Regions from separate parts of the Comamonas sp. E6 genome, predicted to be linked through region 1. Evidence: predicted binding sites of a transcription regulator. Region 1 holds the regulator's gene; the other holds the start of a gene.
What was found. The regulator FNR, encoded in region 1, switches genes on or off when oxygen is low (the NO sensors DNR and NnrR bind a similar motif). The targets are predictions, from matches to a motif close to TTGATNNNNATCAA.
Positions count from the first base shown of each region.

Region 1 (7,873 bases):
TCCGCAAGGTCAAGCACATCTATGTGGCCAACTGGTTCTTCGGTGCTTTCATTCTGGCCGTGGCCCTGCTGCACATCGTCAACAATATTTCCATCCCCGCCGGCTGGATGAAGAGCTACTCGGCTTACGCCGGCGTGCAGGATGCGATGGTTCAGTGGTGGTACGGGCATAACGCCGTGGGCTTCTTCCTGACCGCCGGCTTCCTGGGCATGATGTATTACTTCATCCCTAAGCAGGCGGGCCGTCCCGTGTATTCGTATCGCCTGTCGATCGTGCACTTCTGGGCGCTGATCTTCACGTACATGTGGGCGGGTCCTCACCACCTGCACTACACCGCTTTGCCTGACTGGACTCAGTCCGTGGGCATGGTGTTCTCGCTGATCCTGCTGGCTCCTAGCTGGGGCGGCATGATCAACGGCATCATGACGCTGTCGGGTGCCTGGCACAAGCTGCGCGACGATCCCATCCTGCGCTTCCTGATCGTGTCCCTGTCGTTCTACGGCATGTCCACCTTCGAAGGCCCGATGATGGCCATCAAGACCGTGAACGCGCTGAGCCACTACACCGATTGGACCGTGGGCCACGTGCACTCCGGCGCTCTGGGCTGGGTGGGTCTGATCACCATGGGCTCTCTGTACTACCTGATCCCTCGTCTGTTCGGCCGCGAGAAGATGCACTCCGTGCCCGCGATCGAGCTGCACTTCTGGATGGCGACCATCGGCATCGTGCTGTACATCGCCGCAATGTGGATTGCCGGTGTGATGCAGGGCCTGATGTGGCGCGCCGTCAACCCCGACGGCACGCTGACCTACACCTTCGTGGAAAGCGTGAAGGCGACCTATCCCTTCTATGTGATCCGCGTGACTGGCGGTCTGCTGTATCTGGGCGGCATGCTGGTGATGGCATGGAACACCTGGAAGACCGCAATGGCCGGCCGTTCCGTCAAGGTGGCAGTGCCTGCCGTGGTGGCTCACGCCTGAGCATTGAGGAGCAAAAGCAATGTCTGATCAAAATAACGCAGCTCCCAAGAGCTTTTCGCACGAGAAGATCGAGACCAGCAACTTTTTGCTGATCGCGCTGACGCTGTTCGTGTTGACCATTGGCGGCCTGGTGGAAATCGTGCCGCTGTTCTTCCAGAAGTCCACGACCGAAGCCGTGGCGGGTCTCAAGCCCTACACGCCGTTGCAGCTGATGGGGCGCGACGTCTATCTGCGCGAGGGTTGCTACAACTGCCACTCGCAGATGATCCGTCCCTTCCGCGCCGAGACCATGCGCTACGGCCACTACTCGGTGGCTGGCGAGTTCGTCTACGACCACCCCTTTCAGTGGGGCTCCAAGCGTACCGGCCCCGACCTGCATCGCGTGGGTGGCAAGTACAGCGACGAATGGCATCGCATCCACCTGAACAACCCGCGTGACGTGGTGCCCGAGTCCAATATGCCTGCTTACCCCTGGCTGGAAGCCAACAAGGTGGATGACACGGCTGTGGCAACACGCATGAGCGCGCTGCGCAAGGTGGGTGTGCCGTACACCGATGCGGAAATCGCCGGTGCTCAGGCCGAGGTCAAGGACAAGACGGAGATGGAGGCAGTGATTGCCTATCTGCAGGTCCTTGGTCGCGCCGTCAAGTAAGAGAGAAAGGGCTGGAAATGGATATCACCACCATGCGTATCGTGGCCACGCTGGCATCGCTGGCGTGTTTCGTGGGCATCTGGTGGTGGGCGTATGCCCGCCGCAACCAGGCCCGTTTTGACGAGGCAGCTCAGGTTCCATTCCTGGAAGACTGAGTCTGATCACCACAACGAGAACATCCCATGAGCGATTTCATTAACAATTTCTGGTCGGTGTATGTCGCGGCGATTACGCTGATCGGCATCTTTGGCTGCTTGCTGCTGCTGATTCTGGTGGCCCGCAAGAAGGTCGTTCCCTCGGGCGACAACACCACAGGCCATGTCTGGGACGAAGACCTGCGTGAACTCAACAACCCCATGCCCAAGTGGTGGATGGGTCTGTTCGTGATCACCGTGGTTTTCAGCCTGGGCTATCTTGTGGTCTACCCAGGTCTGGGCGGCTTCGGCGGCAAGCTGGACTGGAGCCAGACCGGCGCCTACGACAAGGAAATGGCCAAGGCCAAGGCGGACCTGGAGCCTCTGTATGCCAAGTTCACCAGCATGCCTACCGAAGAAATGGCCAAGGACCCTCAGGCCATGGCCATTGGCGAGCGTCTGTTCATGAACAACTGTGCGCAATGCCACGGCTCTGACGCTCGCGGCAGCAAGTCCTTCCCGAATCTGGCGGACGGCGACTGGTTGCATGGCGGATCTCCCGAGAAGATCAGGGAGACCATCACCAACGGCCGTATCGGCATGATGCCGCCCATGGCGGCAGCCGTGGGCTCGGCGGAGGATGTGCGCAATGTGGCGCACTATGTGCTGAGCCTGTCGGGCAGCCCTCACGATGCCGTCAAGGCTTCGCAGGGCAAGTCCAAATTCGTGGCCTGTGCGGCTTGTCACGGCATGGATGGCAAGGGCAACCCCGCGCTGGGAGCTCCTAACCTGACCGATGACATCTGGCTGCATGGCTGGGGTGAGGCGGCAATCGTCAACATCGTCAACAACGGCAAGCACAATGAGATGCCTGCCCAGAAAGAGAAGTTGACGGAGGCGCAAATTGCCGTGCTGGCTTCCTATGTCTGGAGTCTTTCGAATACGCAAAACCAGAAGTAATGCGTTTTGAAAAGGCGGTGCCCTGGCACCGCCTTTTTCGCGTTTCAATTTTCAGTAATTACAAAAATATTAAGGAACTGCGATGCCGTGCGATCAGGGGAAGCCCCGAAAAGTCATACCGATCACGCCTGAGCCTCATGAGGGCGGGCCTGAGCTGGTGCCTATGTTCGCTTCCGAGCAAAAAGTGTACTCACGCTCAATCAGTGGCGTGTTCTCACGGTGGCGCTGGGCCATGGTGTTTCTGACCCAGATCGTCTTCTACGGCCTGCCCTGGCTGCAGTGGGGCGAGCGCCAGATGGTGCTGTTCGATCTGGGGGCCCGGCGCTTCTATCTGTTCGGACTGGTGCTGTACCCGCAGGACTTCATCTATCTGACGGGGCTGCTGATCATCAGCGCGCTGGGGCTGTTCCTGTTTACCGCCGTGGCCGGGCGCCTGTGGTGTGGCTTCTCCTGTCCGCAGACGGTCTACACCGAGATCTTCATGTGGATCGAAAGCAAGGTCGAAGGCGATCGCAGTGCCCGCATGCGTATCGACAAGAGCGGCTGGACTTTGGAGAAGATCTGGAAAAAGTCGCTCAAGCAGTTTCTCTGGATCGCTCTGTCTCTTTGGACAGGTTTCACCTTTGTCGGCTACTTCGTGCCCATCCGTGAGTTGGGTGTGGAGTTGATGGCCTTCCAGGGCAGCTGGCAGATCTTCTGGGTGGCGTTCTACGGCTTCGCCACCTACGGCAACGCCGGCTATATGCGCGAGCAGGTCTGCAAGTACATGTGTCCCTATGCACGCTTTCAGAGTGCCATGTTCGACAAGGACACCATGATCGTCAGTTATGACGCCGAACGTGGTGAAGCTCGCGGCCCGCGCAAGAAAGACGTTGACTACAAGGCACAGGGCCTGGGGGACTGCATAGATTGCAAGCTTTGCGTTCAGGTCTGCCCCGTGGGTATCGATATCCGCAAAGGACTGCAGTACGAGTGCATTGGCTGCGGTCTGTGCATCGATGCCTGCAACTCCGTGATGGACAAGATGGAGTATCCGCGTGGCCTGATCCGATTGACCACTCAGAATGCCGTAGCCAAGGCCTGGAAGCAGGTGCAGGTGATTCGCCGCATTTTCCGCCCGCGTGTGCTGATCTACTCGGCCGTGCTGGTGGCCCTCAGCGCCGCCATGATCGCCAGTCTGGTGCTGCGCGAGCCGCTCAAGGTCGACGTGATTCGCGACCGTGCTGCGCTTTCGCGCATCGTGGCGGGCGGCAAGCTGGAGAACGTCTACCGTCTGCAGATCATGAACGCCACCGAGTCCGAGCAGCGCTACCGTATCAGCGCCGTGGGCCTGGAGAATCTGGAAGTCGCATCCGAGCAGGAAGTGAGCGTTGGCCCGGCAGAGACACGCGGCATTGCGGTGCGGCTGCAGATTCCGTATGGCTCGGCAACTCCCGGCTCGCACCCCGTACACTTCAATGTGGATGCAGTGACTGCCGGAGCAGGGCGTATTTCCGAGAAGACGGTGTTCCTGGTGCCGCGTTAATGCCAGGTCTTGCCGGTCTTCGTGAGCCATCACGGAGGCCGGATAAGGGCACCGCCAATCGGCAACAATTTATGCCACCCTGCCATGTGTGCTCGGGTGGTCAGAATTTTGGAAAGAGGTTTCATCATGTCGGCAGCACAAGCCAAGGTCTCGCAAACGGCCAAGATCATCCACCCCGAGGACGGCAAGCCCTGGTGGAAGTTTGCCCATGTCTGGCTCATCATCGCCGGCCCGGTGATCGTGGTGATTGCCGGCTTTGTCACCGCATACATCGCACTGAGCAGGCCCGATCCCGTGATTGACCCTGACTACTACCGCCATGGCATGGAAATCAACCAGCGCCTGAGCGAAAGTGAAAAAAGCCTGGCCCCAGCAGTCACCGGCCGCAATCATGCGGCCACGCCAGCCAAGGATCATCCGCTGGATCGCTGAGCGCTCCGGCGCTTGCTCCGCCAAGGTCGCTTTTGCGGCCTTTTTTGTTGCCGATATCAAAATCAGAGCGTGTTGCGCATGCACCGTCTAACGTTAATGTAGAAGTAAATGGTTTTTTGATATTCGGATTGCGCAAGGCGCTACTGAAAAGAGAGTAATTCAGGGTTTCCCGCCACGGTGCATGCCCGCAGTCCTGCATGAACGGTCACCACTGTTGTGCAAAATATGACCAAGCCCACAGCCCAAGGAGAATCAGGATGGATGCTCGACGCTGGATGTGGATTGTCTGGCCGGCCTTTCTGGCGGCGGCAATCATGGAGATGGTGGTTTTCGCCTTTGTGGACCCGCTGGATGTGCACTGGCTGGGCTCCCCCCTGGACTGGTCGCGCCAAGCCATCTATACGGTCGCTTTTTTTGCCTTCTGGGTCGTGACCCTGATCGGAGGTGCGATGACGGTGATGCTGGGTCGCTCCGTCAGCGATCTCAATGGCGGCATCGTTTCCGAGCCTCTGCCCGATTAATTCGCACAGACAAAAAAGCCCGCTGTCCGCGGGCTTTGTCTTGAGAGTGTCTGTCGACTCGGTTCAGTTCTGGCATTGCTGGCTGTTGACGATGCGTTTGAGCGCCTCGGTATCCAGGATGCGCAGGTGGCGCTGCTTGACTTCCACAATACCTTCCTCTGCAAATTTGGAGAAAGTGCGGCTCACGGTCTCGAGCTTGAGGCCCAGGTAACTGCCGATTTCTTCGCGCGTCATGCGCAGCACCAGCTCCGACTTGGAAAAGCCGCGTGCCGACAGGCGCTGGACCAGGTTCAACACAAAGGCCGCCAGGCGCTCTTCGGCACGCATGCTGCCCAGCAGCAGCATCACGCCATGCTCGCGCACGATTTCGCGGCTCATGACCTTGTGCACATGGTTCTGCAGGGCAGTGACCTCGCGCGAGAGCTGCTCCAGTTTGTCAAACGGCATGACGCAGACCTCGGCGTCTTCCAGGGCCACGGCATCACAAGTGTGGTGGTCGTTGACGATGCCGTCCAGACCAATGATTTCGCCAGCCATCTGAAAGCCTGTGACCTGATCACGTCCGTCTTCGGTGGCCACGCTGGTCTTGAAGAAGCCGGTTCGAATGGCATACAGAGAGGTGAACTCTTCGCCATTGCGAAACAGCAGCCCGCCGCGCTTGACCTTGCGGCGCGTGGCCACAATCTCGTCAATGCGCTCCATTTGTTCATCGTCCAGGCCCATGGGCATGCACAGTTCACGCAGATTGCAGTTGGAGCAGGATGCTTTGATGGTCTGAAGATTCATGGGCTTTTTGCAACGGCGCAGACAGACACAGAGTGGAGAGTCGCGCTGGTCATTGACCTCGTGGTTGAAGATGAGATGGATCAAATTGTCGCAGCACTTGCCTTGAGGTCTCTTGATTTTCATCAAGGACAGGGTGATTGCCTTGGGGCACATTGCCTGTATTCGTTCAAAAACATGCGCTTTTGCCTATTTTGGGCATGATTTTCAGGATCTGATTTCCATTGAAATCTGCTCTATACAGAGTGTGGGCGCACCCTAACTCCCAGTTATGACCGCAGTCACGCCTGAGTTGCTGAGCCGCTTTGATATCCCCGGCCCACGCTACACATCGTTCCCAACAGCCGACCGTTTTGTTGAGGCTTTTGGTGCAGACGACTACATACTGGCACTCAAGCAGCGCAAGACGCATTCTGGCTCGCGCGCTTTGCCCCTGTCCGTTTATGTGCATGTGCCGTTCTGTGAGTCGCTTTGCTATTACTGCGCCTGCAACAAGATCGTGACCAAGCATCACGAGAAGGCTGCCGAGTATCTGGACTACCTGAGCCGCGAGCTGGCCATGCATACCGAGCATTGCGGCAAAGGTCAGCTCGTAAGCCAGCTGCATCTGGGCGGAGGCACACCGACCTTCTTCAGCGATGCCGAGTTGCAGCAGCTGATGGTTTTGATGCGTGAACATTTCAAGCTGGATCCCGCGGGCGAGTACTCCATCGAGGTCGATCCGCGCACCGTCAGCAACGAGCGGCTGAGAGCTCTCAGGGACATGGGGTTCAATCGCCTGAGCTTTGGCGTGCAGGACTTTGATCCCGCGGTGCAGAAAGCGGTGCACCGCGAGCAGCCCGCCGAGCAAGTCTTTTCGTTGGTGGCCGAGGCGCGCCGCCTGGGCTTTGTCTCCATCAATGTGGACCTGATCTACGGGCTGCCCAGGCAGACGCCCGAGTCTTTTGCGCGCACGCTGGCACAGGTCAATGAGCTGCGCCCCGATCGCATTGCACTGTATGCCTATGCGCATCTGCCCGAGCGTTTCAAGCCGCAAAGGCGTATCGAATCGGCAGACCTGCCTATGGGACAGGACAAGCTGAACATGCTCTCCGGCGCAATTGATGCATTCATGGATGGCGGCTATGTCTATGTAGGCATGGACCACTTTGCGCTGCCTGACGACTCTCTGGCCATTGCCAAGCGCCAGGGGCGCCTGCATCGCAATTTTCAGGGCTACAGCACCCAGCCTGATTGCGACCTGATTGCACTGGGCGTATCGGCTATCGGTAAGGTGGGTGCGACCTACAGCCAGAACGTCAAGACTCTTGAAGAGTATTACGATGCCGTCGATGGAGGCATGTTGCCCGTGCAGCGCGGACTGGCGCTTTCGCGTGACGATCTGGTGCGCAGAGCCGTCATCATGTCCATCATGTGCCAGGGTTCCGTCCTGTATGAGCCCATGGAGCAGGCCTGGCTTATCAATTTCCGCGAGTACTTCGCTGCGGAGCTGGATGCGCTGGCAGAGATGCAGCGCAACGGCTTGGTCGAGCTGTCCGTCGAGGGCTTCAAGGTCACTGGTCTGGGCTGGTTTTTTGTGCGCGGAGTAGCCATGTTGTTTGACCGATATTTGCAGGCCGACCGGAACCGCGCCCGCTTTTCGCGCATCATCTAGCGCATGTTGTTTTCGCTGGTCTGGACTGCTTTGATCATGGGGCTCGTGGGTGGGCCCCATTGTCTTGTGATGTGCGCTGCCCCCTGCAGTGTGGTCACAGCAGCGAAGCCTGTCGGCGGCGGGCAGCCAGTTGTCGTGCTCGGCCTGCAAAAACGCCAATGGCTGCGTACCAGCCTGTTTCATCTGGGGCGCATCGCTGCCTATGCCCTGCTGGGCGGGATCGCGGCCGTGG
Region 1 covers NZ_BBXH01000015.1:133,805-141,677, reverse strand. Annotated here, with positions in the region: gene ccoN (cytochrome-c oxidase, cbb3-type subunit I) at 1-980, shown strand, start outside; gene ccoO (cytochrome-c oxidase, cbb3-type subunit II) at 1,000-1,632, shown strand; gene CSE6_RS14490 (CcoQ/FixQ family Cbb3-type cytochrome c oxidase assembly chaperone) at 1,650-1,787, shown strand; gene ccoP (cytochrome-c oxidase, cbb3-type subunit III) at 1,815-2,726, shown strand; gene ccoG (cytochrome c oxidase accessory protein CcoG) at 2,809-4,251, shown strand; gene CSE6_RS14475 (FixH family protein) at 4,378-4,683, shown strand; gene CSE6_RS14470 (hypothetical protein) at 4,941-5,204, shown strand; gene fnr (fumarate/nitrate reduction transcriptional regulator Fnr) at 5,268-5,990, opposite strand; gene hemN (oxygen-independent coproporphyrinogen III oxidase) at 6,259-7,641, shown strand; gene CSE6_RS14455 (sulfite exporter TauE/SafE family protein) at 7,645-7,873, shown strand, end outside.

Region 2 (7,873 bases), on a different contig from region 1:
TGCAAGGCCATGGCCAGAGCCAGGCACTGCACGCGGACCCATAAATCATTCTCGATCCGGGAAAAATAGAACAGCACGGACAGGGCGACGACAGCGATCAACAGGCCGCCGGCCACGCTTGCCCCTGCCGACCCCAGCCGCAAGGACATGCCCTGCGCCAGCGACCAGGTTCCCAGCAAATACAGGCATGCCGTCATCAGGGCGAAATGACTCAGTTGCGCATTGCTCATCAGGCTTTGCGCAGCCAGAGCTGTCGCGAGCAGCACATAACCGCCCACCAGCCAGAGCAGGAACAGCGCACGCGGCTGTCGGCGCTGGACATACCAGCAAGCCAACAAGGCAAACCCGAACAACACCACGCAAGCCGGCGCAATCAAGGCAAAGTACAAATCTGCAGGCTGGCCCAATTTAGGTTCTCCGCGCAGGAAACTGTGAATTCAACGTCGTCCATTCTCCGGCGAGAAGTATCTCCAATATTCCAATACAGCGCTCGCTTTCACTCTGGCATAAGCACATAGCCATTAGGTCGTTCTCCTGAGTCGGCGTCCTGCCCATAATCAATGACGCCAAAGCTCTGGCTGTGGCGTTCGAATAACTTGCCAAAGAGACACACACATGCGCATAGAGACACTCGCCGTACATGCCGGCTATTCCCCCGACCCCACCACCAAGGCTGTGGCCGTGCCCATCTACCAGACGGTGGCCTACGCGTTTGACAGCGCCCAGCATGGCGCCGATCTGTTTGATCTGAAGGTCCCGGGCAATATCTACACGCGCATCATGAATCCCACCACCGACGTGCTGGAAAAGCGCGTCGCGGCGCTCGAAGGCGGCATTGCAGCGCTGGCCGTGGCATCGGGCATGGCAGCCATCACCGCCGCCATCCAGACCCTGGCCGAAACGGGTGACAACATCGTGTCGGCCAGCACGCTCTACGGCGGCACCTACAACCTGTTTGCCCACACCTTCCCGCAGCAAGGCATCGAGGTGCGCTTTGCCGATCCACGCGACCCGGCCAGCTTCGGCAAGCTGATCGACGCCAGGACCAAGGCGGTATTCATCGAGTCCATCGGCAACCCTCTGGGCAATGTGACCGATATCCGCGCTCTGGCCGATGTGGCCCACCGGCACGGCGTGCCGCTGATCGTCGACAACACCGTGCCCTCTCCCTATCTGCTGCGCCCGTTCGAACATGGCGCTGACATCGTCGTGCATTCGCTGACCAAATACCTGGGCGGCCACGGCACCAGCGTTGGCGGGGCGATCGTGGACAGCGGCAAGTTCCCCTGGGCGGAGCACAAGGCCCGCTTCAAGCGCCTGAACGAACCCGACGTCAGCTATCACGGCGTGGTCTACACCGAAGCACTGGGCCCCGCCGCCTTCATCGGCCGCGCCCGCGTCGTTCCGCTGCGCAATATGGGCGCCGCCATCTCGCCGCAGAACGCCTTCCAGATTCTGCAAGGCATCGAAACCCTGGCCCTGCGCATGGACCGCATCTGCGAAAACACGCAGAAGATTGCAGAAACGCTGCAAAAACACTCCAAGGTGGAATGGGTGCGCTATGCAGGCCTGAAAGACCACCCCGACCACGCCATCGTGCAAAAACAGTCTGGCGGCCGCGCATCGGGCATTCTGTCGTTCAGCCTCAAGGGCAGCGAAGGCCGTGCGGCCGGTGCGCGTTTCCTGGATGCGCTGCAGCTGTTCACGCGCCTGGTCAATATCGGCGATGCCAAGTCGCTGGCCACCCACCCTGCTTCAACCACGCACCGTCAGCTGGATACGGACGAACTGGCCAAGGCCGGCGTGACCGAAGGCATGGTGCGCCTGTCCGTGGGCATCGAGCATATTGACGATCTGCTGGCCGACCTGAACCAGGCGTTGGAACAGGTCTGAAGCGGGCTGAGACTCCGGCGCGCGACTTCAGGCATCGCGCGCCAGCCGCAGCCCCGTCATCTGCCATCGAGCCGTTGCGGGAAAGAAGTTGCGATAGGTCAGCCGCGCATGACCGGCAGGCGTGAGGCAGGAGCCTCCGCGCAGCACATACTGGTTGACCATGAATTTTCCGTTGTACTCCCCCACGGCACCCTCGGCCACGCGAAAGCCCGGGTAGGCGGCATAGGACGAATGCGTCCACTCCCAGACCTGGCCAGTTGCCACCCCATGATGAGCGCCCGAGACTTCAGGGTGCAGGCTGGCATGACCCACTGACGAGGACACAGGCCAGTCATGCGCACCCATTGCCACCTCCCACTCCATCTCCGTCGGCAGGCGCGCACCGGCCCAGCGCGCATAGGCATCAGCCTCGAAATAGGAGATATGGCAGACAGGCCTCAGCGCATGCAGAGCCGTCACGCCATACAGGCTGAACTCCTGCCAGCCCGCATCACCCGCAGCATCCTCAGCTTGCCTCCAGTACCAGGGGTGGCTCAGTTGCTGGGCCTGGCACCAGTCCCAGCCTTCGGCCAACCACCATTGAGGCTGACCGTAGCCGCCATCCAGCACAAAACGCAGAAACTCGCCATTGCTCACGGGCCTCGATGCAATCTGCGCAGCTTGCACATAGACACTGTGCCTCGGCATTTCATTGTCAAACGCAAAGCTGCCGCCACCATGACCTATGCTGTAGATGCCTGCCTCAAGTGGCAGCCATGTGAGATCGGCATAGGCCTGCACGCAATTCTCCTCTGCTACCCCATCTGACGCATAAGCAGGCCAGAGCGGGTGACAAGAAAGCAAATGCTTGATATCGGTGAGCATCAACTCCTGATGCTGCTGCTCGTGCTGCAAGCCCAATGCGACGAGCTGAGCAACGACCTGCTGCGTCGTCGGACTTTTCTCTTTCATGGCGGCCATCAGTGCCAGCATCTGCTCATCCACCACAGCGCGATAGGCCATGACCTGCGCCAGAGCCGGTCTGGTCAGCAAGCCCCGCTGGGCTCTGGGATGACGTGCACCCACCTGCTGGTAGTAGGAGTTGAACAGCATGCGAAAACTGCCGTCAAAAGCCTGATGCCCTGGCTGGTGCACGGCCAGTACAAAGGTTTCGAAGAACCAGCTGGTATGGGCAAGATGCCATTTGGCAGGACTGGCGTCCGGCATGGATTGCACGCAGGCGTCTTCTGCAGACAAGGGCGCAGCCAGCTTTTGCGTGCAGGCCCTCACCCGCTCGAACTGCTGCGCCAGCACTATCCAGTCCCTGGCAGCAGGCGCCATGAAAAATGGCCGCACCATGGTTTCAGACTTGGGCATGAATGACGGCAAACCATTGCTGCTCATCGGTCCAGACCCTGGGTTCGGCAAATCCCGCGCATGCCAGCATGGAGAGGAAATCGGACAGCGGGTATTTGTAGCTGTTCTCCGTATGGATGGTCTCGCCCTGAGCAAAATAGCGCAGGCCCTGAGGCCAGCACACCATGACGGGGCGACGGGCGCGCAAATGCATCTCTATCCGCGATGTCCGACTGTCGAAGCGCGCCTCATGCGCCCAGTCCTGAAGATTGAAATCGCTGCCCAGTAGACGGTTCACATGATTGAGCACATTGAGATTGAATTCGGCTGTGACGCCCTGCTCATCGTCGTAAGCGGCTATCAGAACCGGTACCGGCTTGGGCAGATCAATGCCAATCAGCAGCCCGCCGTCGCCCCCCAGAAGTGAATGCATGTGTCCGAGCATATGCAAAGCCTGCTGCGTATCGAAGTTGCCGATCGAGGAGCCAGGATAGAACAGCTCACGCCGTGTCTGTGGCACGCCTGACGGCAAATGCCAGTCCCCCGTGAAATCCGCCGCAACTGCACGAGCCGTAAGTCGCGGGAAGTCATGCTCCAGCCTGGCCACAGCGGCCTGCAGAAACTCGACCGCAATATCCACTCCCAGAAACTGCTGCGGCCCCACGCTGCGGCACAGGCGTCGCACTTTTTCGCAATTGCCCGCTCCCAGCTCTATCAACACCTGGCAACCCGCCATGGCCTGGGCGATCTCCAGGTCGTAGCGGGCCATGATGGCAGCCTCGGTTCTTGTGGGGTAGTACTCGGGCAGCTCGGTTATCTGCTCAAACAAGGCGCAGCCATGCGCGTCATATAGGAACTTGGGAGAAATCTGCGCCTGCCGCTGCATCAGCCCCTGCGCCAGCTCATAGCGCAGATGCGTCGGGGGGATATACGCGTCCATGAAGCTGCAACCCTCGTCCTGAAGCGGTGGAGGTCTCAACGAGGACGCCAGAGGCAATGGAATGCGCCCTGCGCGTGATGCAAACTCTATCGATGCTGCCTGCCTGTCCGGTGTCGCGCGCATGCTGATCCTCCTGATGAGCTGATCGCGCGATGCAGCCATTGCCCGCGCCATCACTGCCAAGCCTGCTTTAGAACGTGCTTACCGCGTTGGAGTGCAAGGAGATCGTAAACACGTTCTTAGACCCTCAGCCTAGCGCGGCCGGCAATCGGCAGAAGTAGGACTGAAGCCAGCGATCCTTTTACTGCATGCGCATGCAGCAATGCTGACAAAGTCAATACTGGCCAAAGAATTCAGCAAAAAAAATCGGTACCCCGCGCTGGCGGAATACCGATCTAAACATACACCCTAGCCTCCGAAGTCATCAGGCCATGCCGACCTGCTGACTCCGATGCACCGCAGAGCCTGCGGTGCGTGCCTCGCCTGCGGGAAGAAGGCCGCAGACAAGAACACTCTTTGCCGTGAAGCTATCAGAAGCGATAGCCCACGCCCACACCCACCAGCCATGGGTCAACCTTGAACTTGGTGTTTTCAAACACGCCTGCACCTGTGACCTTGGTACCCAGATACACCTTCTTGATGTCGAAGTTCAGCGACCAGTTCTTGTCCAGCGCATAGTCGAAGCCGACCTGCAGCGCGCCGCCAAAGCTGTTCTTCTTCACGGTCACGGCACCATCCAGGATGTCCACGTTCGAGAAGCGTGTGTAGTTCACGCCTGCCCCCACATAAGGCTTGAAGGCCCCGAAGTTGGTGAAGTGGTACTGCGCCAGCAAGGTGGGGGGCAGATGCTTGAGCGAACCGATCTTGCCGCCATTCAGGCGCACATCATGCTTTTGGGGATAGGTCAGCACCAGCTCTGCTGCAATGTTGGGCGTGAAGAAGTAGGACACGTCCAGCTCAGGCATCCATTTGTTGTTGATGCTCACGCCTGCGTCTCCGGCAGCGCCACCGTTGTCGCTGTCCAGATGCAGTGCGCGCACGCGAACCTGCCAAGGGCTGGAGCCGTCAAACGAAGATTGGGCAAAAGCGGTACCGGCCGTCAGGGCGCTGGCAACAGCAGCAATCGCGATCAGAGTCTTTTTCATGGGTTCTTTCCTTGAAGAATTGGGTGAGTGCAATGCTTTGCATCCCTTGGCATCCATTGAAGCAAAGCCACTGCCACACGGGTTTGTCCCAAGTCAACCCGCACACCAACACCGCAAAGAAAAAAGCGGACGTTGCCCATCGGCCACGTCCGCCCAGGACACTGATGAAGCGCAAAAATTTGCTTCAGCAGTGATGGTAGTCGTCAATTCGGATGAGCCACCCTGGCTGGTCGCAGCTTGTGCCACAACTCCATGCACACCACAACCGCACCGCCAATGACGGCCCCAACCAGCACATGTACCAACACCGGTCCCAGCGCTGCAACAATACCGCCCGTGGGCACAATCACCTGCTCTATCCAATGTTCGACAGGCTCTATGCCGTGCACCAGCAAGCTACCGCCCACCATGAACATGGCAGCCGTGCCCACGATGGACAGCCCGCGCATCAGCCACGGGGTAAAAGCAATCAGACCACGGCCCATGGCCTTGGCAGCGCTGCTGCTCTTGGCCATCAGCCAGCCGCCCACATCATCCATGCGCACGATCCCGGCCACCAGTCCATAGACGAACACGGTGATGGCCAGAGCTACTGCGATCAGCACCGAGGCCTGCTCCCAGATGGGTTTGGCGGACACCGTACCCAGCGCAATCGCCATGATTTCGGCCGACAAGATAAAGTCCGTGCGCACGGCCCCCTTGACCTTCTGCTTTTCGTACTCCATCGGGTCCATCTGCTTTTCACGCGCGGCACGCACCGATGAAGGCGCAACACCTTTATGGGTAGCCTCCTCGGCATCCACCACGGCATCATGCGCATCATGCTTTTTGTGCTTGTGAAACAGCTCAAGGATCTTTTCCACGCCTTCGAAGCACAGAAAAGCGCCCCCCACCATCAGCAAAGGCGTGATCAACCAGGGCACAAAGGCGCTGATCAATAGCGCTGCGGGCACCAGGATGGCCTTGTTCATCAACGAACCTTTGGCCACCGCCCAGACCACTGGCAACTCCCGATTGGCCTTCACTCCCGTGACCTGCTCGGCATTGAGAGCCAGATCATCGCCCAGCACGCCGGCCGTCTTCTGCACCGCCACCTTGGTCTGTGTGGCCACATCATCCAGGATTGCTGTGCTCTTGCCCGCAGCGGTCTTGGTCATCAAGGCCACATCGTCGAGCATGCTTGCAATATCGTCTAGCAGCATCAAAAGGCCGGCACCTGCCATCGCACTCCCCAGTTGGTTTCAATGTCCACTATCATGCCTGCAAACCGTGCAGCGACTGCAGCAGGAAGTTGCCAATCGCCTACGCGATCAGCACGGCCAAGGCTTTGCAGCGACAATGAGCGCCCTCATCGAACGGAAACCCTGTGACTCAAGCCATCGCTCATGCCGAACTGATTGCCAGCTACCGCAAACTTGCCGCAGAGGCCGCCAAGAAGGCGGAACTGGTCAAGGCCGCAGCGGGCAAAGGCCCCAAGACCATTGCAACGGTCAGCGAAACCGCTGCCAAGGCCGCGCGCCGCCGCGATGTGATGGCCGCCAGACTGGCCAAGCTTGGTATCGATCTGCCGGGCTGAGCCTCAACAAGCAGCCTTCTTCGGGCAGTCTCCTTATTTGCTGGTCTTGAAGCCCTGTGTCGCCGCCCAGGCTGCCACATCGTCGCGGCGGATGGCCGCTGCCATGAGCTGTGGAAAGGCATCGGGGGTACAAGCAAACGAGGGCACGCCCAGTGCCGCCAGCTTGGCCGCCAGTTCCGCGTCATAGGCCGGCGCACCCTCGTCGCTGAGCGCCAGCAACGTGATGAACTGCACGCCTGCTTCCACCAGCTCGTTGGCGCGGCGCAGCAGGCCCGACTCCACACCGCCTTCGTAGAGGTCGGAGATCAGCACCAGAATGCTGTTGCGCGGCTCGCTGATCAGCCCCTGGCAATAGCCGACCGCACCGTTGATATCGGTGCCGCCACCCAGTTGCACGCCAAACAGCACATCGACGGGATCGTCGAGTTTTTCCGTCAGGTCAACCACGGCCGTATCAAACACCACCAGCTTGGTGGCCACGGCCGGCAGGCTGGCCATCACCGCACCGAAGATGCTGGAATAGACCACCGAGTTGGCCATGGAGCCGCTCTGGTCAATGCACAGAATCACCTCGCGCTGCGGGCGGCGCGCCTTGCGTCCATAGCCGATCAGCGTCTCCGGAACAATGGTCTTGTACTCGGGCTGCCAATGGCGCAGGTTGGCGCGTATGGTGCGATTCCAGTCGATTTCTGCATGGCGCGGGCGTCGGTTGCGCTGGCTGCGGTCCAGCGCCCCGGCCACGGCACTGCGCATGGGCTCCTCGAGCTTTTTCATCAGCTCGTCCACCACCTTGCGCACCACCAGCCGCGCCGTGGCCTTGGTGTTCTGCGGAATCACCGAGCCCAGCGAAATCAGGTCCGCCACCAGATGCACATCGGGCTGCACGTTCTCCAGCATTTCGGGCTGCAGCAGCAGCTCGCGCAGATTCAGACGCTCCATGGCATCGCGCTGCATGACCTGCACGACCTGGCTCGGAAAGTATTT
Region 2 covers NZ_BBXH01000011.1:205,239-213,111, reverse strand. Annotated here, with positions in the region: gene CSE6_RS10725 (diguanylate cyclase) at 1-407, opposite strand, end outside; gene CSE6_RS10720 (O-acetylhomoserine aminocarboxypropyltransferase/cysteine synthase family protein) at 616-1,893, shown strand; gene egtB (ergothioneine biosynthesis protein EgtB) at 1,921-3,249, opposite strand; gene egtD (L-histidine N(alpha)-methyltransferase) at 3,236-4,291, opposite strand; gene CSE6_RS10705 (OmpW family protein) at 4,699-5,313, opposite strand; gene CSE6_RS10700 (DUF808 domain-containing protein) at 5,517-6,536, opposite strand; gene CSE6_RS10695 (hypothetical protein) at 6,680-6,889, shown strand; gene CSE6_RS10690 (VWA domain-containing protein) at 6,923-7,873, opposite strand, start outside.
Region 2: the regulator FNR is predicted to act here: its motif matches at 5,397-5,410, upstream of CSE6_RS10705 (OmpW family protein).